DNA from 3 places in the Desulfosediminicola ganghwensis genome. Region 3 is predicted to be linked to each of the others. Evidence: riboswitches for the same ligand, from Rfam matches in the RefSeq annotation. Region 3 holds a riboswitch; each other region holds the start of a gene.

Region 1 (3,232 bases), 1.5 Mb from region 3:
GCCTGCGTTGCAGGACTTCTCGCATCATGCCGTAGTCGTTCGGTCCGTCAATGGTCTTGATTGAATAGTGTCGAAAATTGGGTTTGGACGGCTCTCCCTGTTCATAGCAGACCAGCGAACCTACGGCAAGTTTTCCACTGGTATTTGAAATATCCAGGCATTCTACGCGTTCGGGCGAACGTTGCAGCTGAAGTTTTTGTTGAATCGTTCGGGCAAGGCTCTCCCAGGATTTTTCCTTTTTCTCTTTAGTGGCAAATACTTGATCACTGTTAGCCTGAGCCATATTGAGCAGCTTAACTCTGTCACCGCGTTGTGGAACAGACATCTGAATATTTGTCCCTCTCAGATCTGTCAGTTTTTCATTGATAAGCTGAAGATCATCGGGTTCAAAGGGCAGAAGGATCTCTTTGGGCAGATATGAATCCTGATCGTAAAAGAGATTGACTACCTGGGCGAGAATTCGACTATCTTCTCCGTAGGGTTCTTCAAGAAAGAAGTTCCGGCTACCACTTATCAGTCCGTCCCTGATAAAGAGGATGGCGACAGCTACAGCGGCACCTTTCCTGGTGAATCCAAAGACGTCTCGATTATTTTTCTGTTGGCTGGCTACGACTTGTTTTTCCAGGGTTCGGTTCAAAGCTTTAAGCTGGTCGCGTAATGATGCTGCCTCTTCAAAATTCAGTGCTTCTGCAGCGAAATCCATTTTTTCGGTCAGCTTTTTGATCAGATCTTTATTACGTCCCTCAAGCAGCATGATAACGTTTTCAACGTTTTGCTGGTAATGCCTGGCATCTGCGTAGCCCGCGCAAGGGGCAAGACATTTGCCCATTTGGTGATTGAGGCAAGGTCGTTTTCTGGGCCTCAAGGTGCCGCCTTTACATTTTCTCAACGGAAAGAGTGAAGATATCAGCTTCAAAGTTGACCACATATCGGATGAAGAGCTGTACGGGCCAAAATATCGGGCTTTATCTTTTCTCCTCCTACGGGCCATCATGACGCGTGGCCACTCCTCGTCAGCAGTAACTTTGATAAAAGGGTAATTTTTATCGTCCCTGAGAATGATGTTGTATTTGGGTTTATGCTTTTTTATCAGTGAGGCTTCAAGGATCAGAGCTTCTTTCTCTGTTCTGGTAATGATGGTGTCGACCGAGGAAACGAACTTGAGCATAATGGTGGTCTTATTGTAATCAGAACCATTATGTCTGGCATATGATGCGAGACGTTTGAACAGATCCTTTGCCTTGCCGACGTAGAGCACAGCAGATTTGCTGTCGAGCATCAGGTAAACACCCGGTGAGTGAGGAACAGAGCTGAGAAAATCCTGGGGAAACATATTCTAAGTGTAATTTATCTCATTGGTGCTGCTATTTTTGCAGCGCACGTTTTTGAAATTCTGTCATGGCGGACCAGCTAAAGAGACAGCTACGCAAAGCCATCTAACCTAAAGATAGTAACTCATCGTAAGAGTCCCGTCATCTCAATCCTCAACCCTAAATGATAGAGTATCCTTTACAAGTTTATGTAATTGTTCTAGCTTATTGATAAATCATAACGTATCGGCTTATTCAGGTGCTTCCTCTTCAATTTTTTCAGCAAGGGGAGTGAAAAGGGAATACGGTGAGAATCCGTAACGTTGGGCCGGCGCTGTATGCGGGGACGATGGCTGCACAATGCCACTGTCATACCACTCTTTGTGAGAGGTGGGGCGGGAAGGCGCAGCCGGAGGATGATTCGCGAGTCAGAAGACCTGCCTGGATGAGATAACGACTTTATTGCTCAAGAAAAGTCCGTGTAGTGGCGTATGCCATTGCACGGACTTTTTTTATGCCCGCGAGCGATGTATACCGCAATGAATAACGTTAAGGAGCGGATATGAAAACCCAGTTGGAACTAGCGCGGGAAGGTATTGTAACCCCGCAGATGAAGCAGGCTGCACAAGATGAGGGCGTGGATGAAGCGGCAATTCGCCAAGGCCTGGCATATGGCCACATTGTCATGCCATGCAATCCGAATCGACCGGAGCAGAAGGTAGTTGCCATAGGCAAGGGCTTACGTACCAAGGTCAACGCCTCTATAGGGACTTCATCTGATATCGCCTCTGTTGATCTCGAGATAAAAAAGGCAAAAGCAGCGGAGGAAGAAAAAGCTGATACCCTTATGGAGCTTTCAACCGGCGGCGATCTTGATGCAATTCGAAGAGCAGTGCTTGCCGAGTGCAACCTGCCGGTCGGCAACGTGCCTCTCTACCAGGCATTTGCAGAAGCTGCTAAAAAATATCGTAACCCGAATAAACTCGACAGTGAGTTCCTTTTTGAACTGATAGAGCGTCAGTTGCAGGACGGTATCTCCTTTATGGCTATCCACTGTGGTATCAATCGATTCTCTATCGAACGACTCCGAAAACAGGGGTTCAGATATGGTGGGTTGGTATCGAAGGGAGGTACGTTTATGGTCTCCTGGATGGAATATCACCAGAAAGAAAACCCGTTATACGAACAGTTTGACAGAGTTTGCGCATTGATGAAGAAATATGATGCGGTATTGTCACTGGGCAACGGTATCAGAGCAGGAGCAATCCACGATAGCCATGACCGTGCTCAGATGGCCGAGATGATCATAAACTGTGAACTGGCAGAACTGGGGCGGGAGATGGGCTGTCAAATGATGGTTGAAGGTCCTGGCCATGTACCGCTAGACGAAATAGAGGGCAACATTATGCTCGAAAAAGCGATGAGCGGAGGTGCACCATACTATGTACTTGGTCCGCTGCCTGCTGATTCGGGCGCAGGGTATGATCATATTACCGCAGCCATTGGTGCGGCTAATTCGGCTCGACATGGTGCCGACCTGATCTGCTATATAACTCCTGCCGAACATCTGGCCTTACCGAATGAGCAGGATGTGCGCGAGGGCATCAGGGCCACTCGGCTCGCTGCACGCATTGGAGATATTGCAAAATACCCAGAACGAAGGGAACAGGAAAAACGAGTTGCCAAGGCCCGGCGGGATTCAGATTGGGAAGAGCATTTCAAGCTGTTGATGTTCCCGGAGCAGGCAGAAGAGATCCGTAGAAGCAGAACGCCGGAAAACGAGAAAACCTGTACAATGTGTGGAGATTTCTGCGCCATGGAGAGGGGCTACTCCCTCTTCAAGGATGATATTCGTGGAGATCGCTGCACCAGGAAGGTGGATGGCGAGGCCGAATAGGCTGCAGAGTGATTCTGTACAGGCC
Region 2 (3,232 bases), 2.6 Mb from region 3:
CATCTATTTCGAAGACACCTTTGGCATAGATATCCCCCTCTTTCGTCCCGGCTTCTGGTTGGTGGTGCTTGGGCAATTTTCCTTCATTACCACCTTTGTGCTGCTAGTTGTTTCTGCCCGACTGAGAAAGTTTGATAGAAGCCTGGAAGAAGCGGCCCTCAACCTGGGAGCAACCCGGCTGGAGGTGATCCGCTATATCACCCTGCCCTATCTTCGCCCGGCCCTCATCGGCAGCGGCGCGGTGGCCTTTCTGATGAGCTTTGAGAATTTTAATACTACCCTGTTTCTGGTCGGTTCAGAGACAACTTTGCCGATCAATCTCTACCTGCAGGTACGGGACGGCTCCACCCCAATCATCAATGCAGTGTCCTTTCTGCTGATTATCACCACCTCGACCTTTGCAGTCATCAATCTGCTGCTAAAGAAAAAGGAAAACGCATAAAAAAGCCGCAAAGTGGATGAATTCTTCACTTTGCGGCTCTCTACACAAGCTACACATCCCTAACCGCTAGCGATAGGCCGGCGGCTGTTCCAAGTAGATATACGTATCTCCCTGCTGGCGATAATACCTATTGTCGATGATCGCATAGGATACAGCTGCAGTCATTGCAAATGCTGCTACCGAAGGTAGATGATTCCTTTGGTAGGATCGAGGATGATGATAGTACCGAAACGGTGCCTTGGGGTAGTTTCTCGCCTGATAGCTGGGCAGGTGAGCGGGATTATGTTTGTAATGCCTTTTCTCGTTATAGTTGAGCAACTGAACCGGCTTATGCTTTTTGTATACCTTCTGCGGTTTATGGTGAGGACCTCTCCCATTTGCGAAAACTGATGATGGCCATATAAAAACAACCATCGTTAGAATAATCACAATACTGCTCGCTATCTTTTTCATAATGCAAACTCCAAAATCAAATGTTACCTGAGGTCAAACCAATCCAAAAGATAGAGCATTTTTTATCCACCGCAATCGGGAGGACCATCTGCAATAGCGCCGCTTTCGCTCCCCCGGACATCTTTTCCCAGACACCTGCCAGCAATAACAAAACCCTACATCAACCTTTATAAAATCGAATAGTTACATCATCATTTCCAGGTCAACGCTGCCTGGGCATTCAGGTGGCTGTAACCAATTGTGAAAAGATTGTGTACGCGAGGCGATAGCCAATGGAAGGTAAATTGGGAGTTGTTGCTGCCGGCAGCAGCGATATTCTTCTTTGCAGCATCAGTTCACGGCAGTATAGGTTTTGGCTTTTCTATGATATCAACTCCACTGTTCGGGCTTTTCACTGACCTGCAGAATCGACTTGGTGGGCAAGGGAAACCGGAAAAACGGTTGACTTTTCATCACAAAAATATTTGATATTTCTTTAATATACATGCTACAGGTGCTGTCTTTGCAATGACAAACGAAGACGGATAAAAGGAAATCAGGTGAAAAACCTGAACGGTCCCGCCACTGTAAGGTTGAGAACACTGCATTAAGCCACTGTATTTTACGGGAAGGCGCAATTGTTCGATGAAACCGAGTCAGGAAGCCTGCCTGTCAGATTCACGCATGCATCATGATCAATGGTAAAGCTCATGGTTGTTATACCCTTCATGGGGTAACAGCTATGAGCTTTTTTTGTTTTTACAATATGGTGGTTGTTAATGGGATACAGAGGACGAGATGTAGAAGTTATCGATATAGGATCGGGTATTTCCCTGGTCATTGCCTGCGACTCCTGTGGATCGGTTGGCAGCAAGGAGCTGGATCTCGTTAACGCTCCGCCGGAAATTGTTGGCCGCCTGACCGCTCGAACAGTCCTCATGGAGCTTGTAGCCGTGGGGGCCTCACCTGTTGCTATGACAGTCTCTATCTGTGCGGAACCCAGCCCAACTGGAGACGAAATATTGCGGGGTATCAAAAAGGAACTGCAATTGAGTGGTCATCCTGATGTAAAGCTTGCCGTGAGCACCGAGAAAAACTTTGAGACGCGGCAGACGGGTCTTGGAATTGGTGCCACAGGGACCTGCAGGACACGTGACCTCAAGATTGCCCAATCAGAAGCGGCAGACAAAATTTTCTGCCTGGGAGTACCCAGACTAGGAGGAGAAGTCATTGATTCAGGCTGCATGGATATCATACACAGCGGCACCGTGACACAATTGAGACCACATCCACTGATTCATGATATCCTTCCCGTTGGCTCAAGGGGCATCAGGGCAGAAGCTGAATTACTGGCAAGACAGTCTGGAACCATTTTCGATGCCGCCCAAGGTTGCAAACTGGACCTTGCAAAATCAGCAGGTCCTTCAACCTGCGTTCTTTTTTCTAGCCCTGAATCTATAGAAGATTTGAATCATTTCGAAATTTATCCCGTTGGTCAACTCATCATGAAATCTGATTAAGGAGTTTGCTATGCAAGATATTACCGCCCCAGACCTTAAGAATGATGTGCGCCTGGTAAAACGTGCTGCATACATTGCGATATTTGTTGCTCTCAGTGCAGTTGGAGCGATGATTAAAATTCCCAGCCCGGTGGGCACGATCGGCCTTGATTCAGCCCCCGGCTATTTCTGTGCATTGGCTTTCGGGTATGTTGAAGGTGCTGCTGTCATTTTTATCGGACATCTGCTCACAGCTGGAGTTGTCGGGTTTCCCTTAGGGTTACCTCTCCACCTTTTCATCGGATTACAGATGGCACTTTGGGCGATACTGGTTCGCTTTATCAAACAAAAACTTGGGCTTTGGCCAGCAGTTTTAACCGGTGTGGTCTTCAACGGGGTGGTTTCCGCTTTCACCATGGTCTTTATAGGTGGTGTGGGTGCTGCTCTTGGAATTATGCCATTTCTCATTGCAGGATCTCTGTTCAATATATTAGTCGCCGCAATTGCGTATAAAAGCTTGAAAAAGGGCAAACTGATTTGATGTATTCCCAACATTTGCCATGACTGAACAACAACACGCAATTACAACAGATATTGGCCCGGCTATATCTGTTTCCAAGGTGTCTTTTCAATACAGGACAGGGGACGTCCCGGCTTTAAACGATGTAAGCTTTCAGCTTTCACCCGCCACATGCACCCTTGTAAGAGGTGAATCAGGTTCTGGCAAGACAACTCTCTGCTATTGTCTCAAAGGTCTGATTCCGCAGGCTGTTGAAGGGGATTTTAGCGGTCAGCTTGAAATAGCCGGGATGGATGTAACCAAATACAGAATCCAAACTCTCTCCAGGCACATTGGCTT
Region 3 (3,232 bases):
GCTTGCTCTGGCAATTGCCAGCTGAGCATTTAACCGTTCAAAAAACTCGGTCTTATCCTTGCTCTGGTAACCGAGTGCAACCAGGTTGATGGTGACAACACCGATGGAGCCGGTGAGCGGGTTGGCGCCGAACAGACCGCCCCCTCGTTTTTCCAGCTCACGGGTGTCAAGCCTCAGACGGCAACACATGGAGCGGGCGTCTTCCACGGAGAGGTCAGAGTTGACGAAGTTGGCAAAATAGGGGATGCCGTATTTGGCCGTCACCGACCAGAGCTTATCAAGGCTCTGGTCCTCCCAGTTGAAGTCCGGACTAATATTGTAGGTTGGGATGGGAAAAGTGAAAACACGGGCATTGGCATCACCTTCAGACATAACTTCTAAAAAGGCCTCGTTGATCATGTTCATTTCAGCCTGATAGTCGCCGTAGCAGGTTTCCTGCTCAACCCCGCCAATCACAACCGGCAGGTCGCGTAAGGTGGATGGCGGCTGAAGATCCATGGTGAGGTTGGTAAAAGGTGTCTGGAAGCCGACACGTGTCGGTACATTCAGGTTAAAAATAAACTCCTGAATTGCCTGTTTTACCTCTTTATAGCTCAGCTTATCGTAGCGGACGAAAGGGGCAAGCAAAGTGTCGAAGCTTGAAAAAGCCTGGGCACCGGCGGCCTCACCCTGAAGGGTGTAGAAGAAGTTGACAACCTGGCCCATCGCACTCCTGAAATGCTTAGCCGGAGCAGAGGCAGCTTTGCCTGGTACGCCACGGAAGCCTTTTTTGAGCAAATCCTGGAGATCCCAGCCAACACAGTAGACAGAGAGCAGACCGAGGTCGTGGATATGCAGGTCGCCACTCTCGTGAGCCTGCCGTACCTCAGGGGGATAGATGCGGTGCAGCCAGTAGGTCTTGCTGGTTTCGTTGGCGATATAGTTGTTCAACCCCTGAAGTGAATACGCCATGTTGGAGTTTTCATTCACCTGCCAGTCAAGTCGGTCGAGGTAGTTGTCGATGAGCTGCACATCGGCTTCTTCGATCATCTCGCGGCGGCGATTCTGCTGATCGCGATAGAGGATGTAGGCCTTGGCTGATTTTCTGTGGGGTGAGGCGAGCAGAGCCTCTTCAACCAGATCCTGGATCTCTTCAACTTCAGGTATGCCCTCAACAATCTGGTGTGCCAGTGACAATACCTTAATGCTGAGTCGTTTGGCTTCGTCTTTACCGAACTCGCCGGTTGCAAGACCTGCTTTGGCTATGGCCATTGTGATTTTGTGTGATTCAAACGAAACAACTTCACCGTTCCGTTTTCTGATCTTATATAGGCCAAGCGGTCGGATCTCTGCTGGATGTGCTGACATAACTCCTCTCCTCGAAGGTGGTCAATGACTGTGAGGTATTGGCAGGTCTTCGGACTTTCAGACATTTTGCCGTAGTGCTGGTATCAACAACGGCGTAAGTGGGATTCTCGCGCAGGTCGTGCCTGGTAAGAACCACTGTTGCCTAATCACCATAGCTTCCCGGACTATCTGGTTTACATACGAAAAAATTCCGGATGAAGATCCTGACAGTTCCAGTGCATTTGAATGGTTTTCGTTTCTGATAACCGCTGCGGGACAGTTCTGGCTTCTCACCAGATTCCCTGTTGCCACACTTCACCTGAAGTGAACCAATACAATGAGGCGCCTACTTTATATTGTGCGAGGGGGCAAAGTCAACCACTAGATAGTGTGTTCCATCATGAAGTTGTTCGCATTTCTGCTAACGAAATCGTTTCTATGCGAAGTTCGGTTGAAGTAGGAAGGAAAGTGTGAGGAAAAAAAATCAGGTGTTTTTTTGAGCCCCATCACATCTGGTGAGTAATCTCAGAATCGGTTTGTAATGGGGCGGCGGTTGGTCTCGGGCAACTGAAGATTAAGGGCTTTGGTTATCCTGGGCATTGTCTCCGGCAGCTTCTCCGGTTTCACTGCCGGTGTCCCCCTGATCGACACGTTCCCTATCCTACATCTCCATGATTTTTGCCGCCTGCGGCAAATACTGGGGTTGTGCTAATGAGATAGATAAATTTTTTCATGGATTTCTCCATTAGAGACGAGAAGAGATCGACCACTGCCTGGCGCGTGGACACAATCTGATTATGTATTGTAATCTACTAAGAAAAAGTTAGTAAAAGCAGTGTGTTGTCGCAGGAAAACTGTTGTTTTCTTTAGGGGGGTACTTCGCGAAAGGCGCTCTGCTTGTGACTCTATAGTCAGGTCTAGACTGTGAAACCAACGAGTGCCAAGCGGTACTCAGTGCCGCCTGGCGTTCCTTTGCGGTTGCTTGTGATCTGGTTATAGACCTTAGTCAGGTTGTTGGATGAATAATTCTGATTACCACTGAGGATCAGCTTCACGGAGTGAGGGGTGCGGAGAAAGGTGGTAGGAGTACAAACTTAAAGCTAAAAGCACTACTCTACAAGCCGATTGCGGAGCTATTCCGGGGATTGGTCACGTACCAATCAGTCACGTTCATCATTACATGTCTATCTCCTAACCTTTTCAAGCTGAAGATTAGGGATAATCAGATATTTTAATAATACTAATGGCAACTTTTAAGAACATAATTCCGACCATAAATTTTTTTTAAAAAAAAGTGAATGCTCCACGGAGTTGTTATTGTTCTTTATCTGGTAGAGGTTTGTGACATAGGGGATTCTATTGACATAATTACCACCATAAAAAATAAATGTCTTCATTTATAGGGCTTTCATAAATTCCTCAAATACCTCCAGTGCTTAATGTTTGTGCTAGGTCGATTGGGTTCAATAATGGATATGAAATAAATAGAAAATTGGCCCTTCTTATGATGTGATGTGGAATTGTGTGTTTCGCTTCAAGTGTACCATGTGTTTTCTTTTCTCCTTCAAACCTCAGATCTTTATTTTTTTGTTTCGTGTCGATAGCTCTAAGTAATTAAATAATTGTATATAATATTCACTTTAGTTCTTGATTGAACTGGTTTAGTCTGTTAGTTGTCTGTAGAAATGTATAATGATAGTGATGTGTTGGGCTCGATTTGTGTTGTGTTTGATGTTCAGGAGATTGCTCTTCTGATAATCTCGAAACCGCATGGATAATCAGTGGGGGAAACGTGTATTCTGTGAAGAAATATTATGGTGAGGCCCAAATAAAGAGCTGTTGCGGCTTTACTCTTATAGAAATTTTAGTTGTGGTATCTGTTATCACAATTCTCTGCGGAATTTCT

The links. A riboswitch is a leader RNA that binds a small molecule or an ion and turns the genes downstream of it on or off. The one in region 3 is predicted to bind cobalamin.
Region 1: it holds a riboswitch for cobalamin, as region 3 does, so the genes downstream of both, thiC (phosphomethylpyrimidine synthase ThiC) here and FCL45_RS23215 (ribonucleoside triphosphate reductase) in region 3, are expected to answer to the same signal.
Region 2: it holds a riboswitch for cobalamin, as region 3 does, so the genes downstream of both, FCL45_RS09760 (AIR synthase related protein) here and FCL45_RS23215 (ribonucleoside triphosphate reductase) in region 3, are expected to answer to the same signal.

What each region holds. Positions count from the first base shown of each region.
Region 1 covers NZ_CP050699.1:3,906,124-3,909,355, reverse strand. Annotated here, with positions in the region: gene uvrC (excinuclease ABC subunit UvrC) at 1-1,333, opposite strand, end outside; cobalamin riboswitch at 1,551-1,769, shown strand; gene thiC (phosphomethylpyrimidine synthase ThiC) at 1,873-3,207, shown strand.
Region 2 covers NZ_CP050699.1:2,311,072-2,314,303, reverse strand. Annotated here, with positions in the region: gene FCL45_RS09770 (ABC transporter permease) at 1-442, shown strand, start outside; gene FCL45_RS09765 (hypothetical protein) at 509-895, opposite strand; cobalamin riboswitch at 1,370-1,561, shown strand; gene FCL45_RS09760 (AIR synthase related protein) at 1,654-2,394, shown strand; gene FCL45_RS09755 (ECF transporter S component) at 2,405-2,914, shown strand; gene FCL45_RS09750 (ABC transporter ATP-binding protein) at 2,934-3,232, shown strand, end outside.
Region 3 covers NZ_CP050699.1:5,388,186-5,391,417, reverse strand. Annotated here, with positions in the region: gene FCL45_RS23215 (ribonucleoside triphosphate reductase) at 1-1,347, opposite strand, end outside; cobalamin riboswitch at 1,371-1,675, opposite strand; gene FCL45_RS23210 (GspH/FimT family pseudopilin) at 3,128-3,232, shown strand, end outside.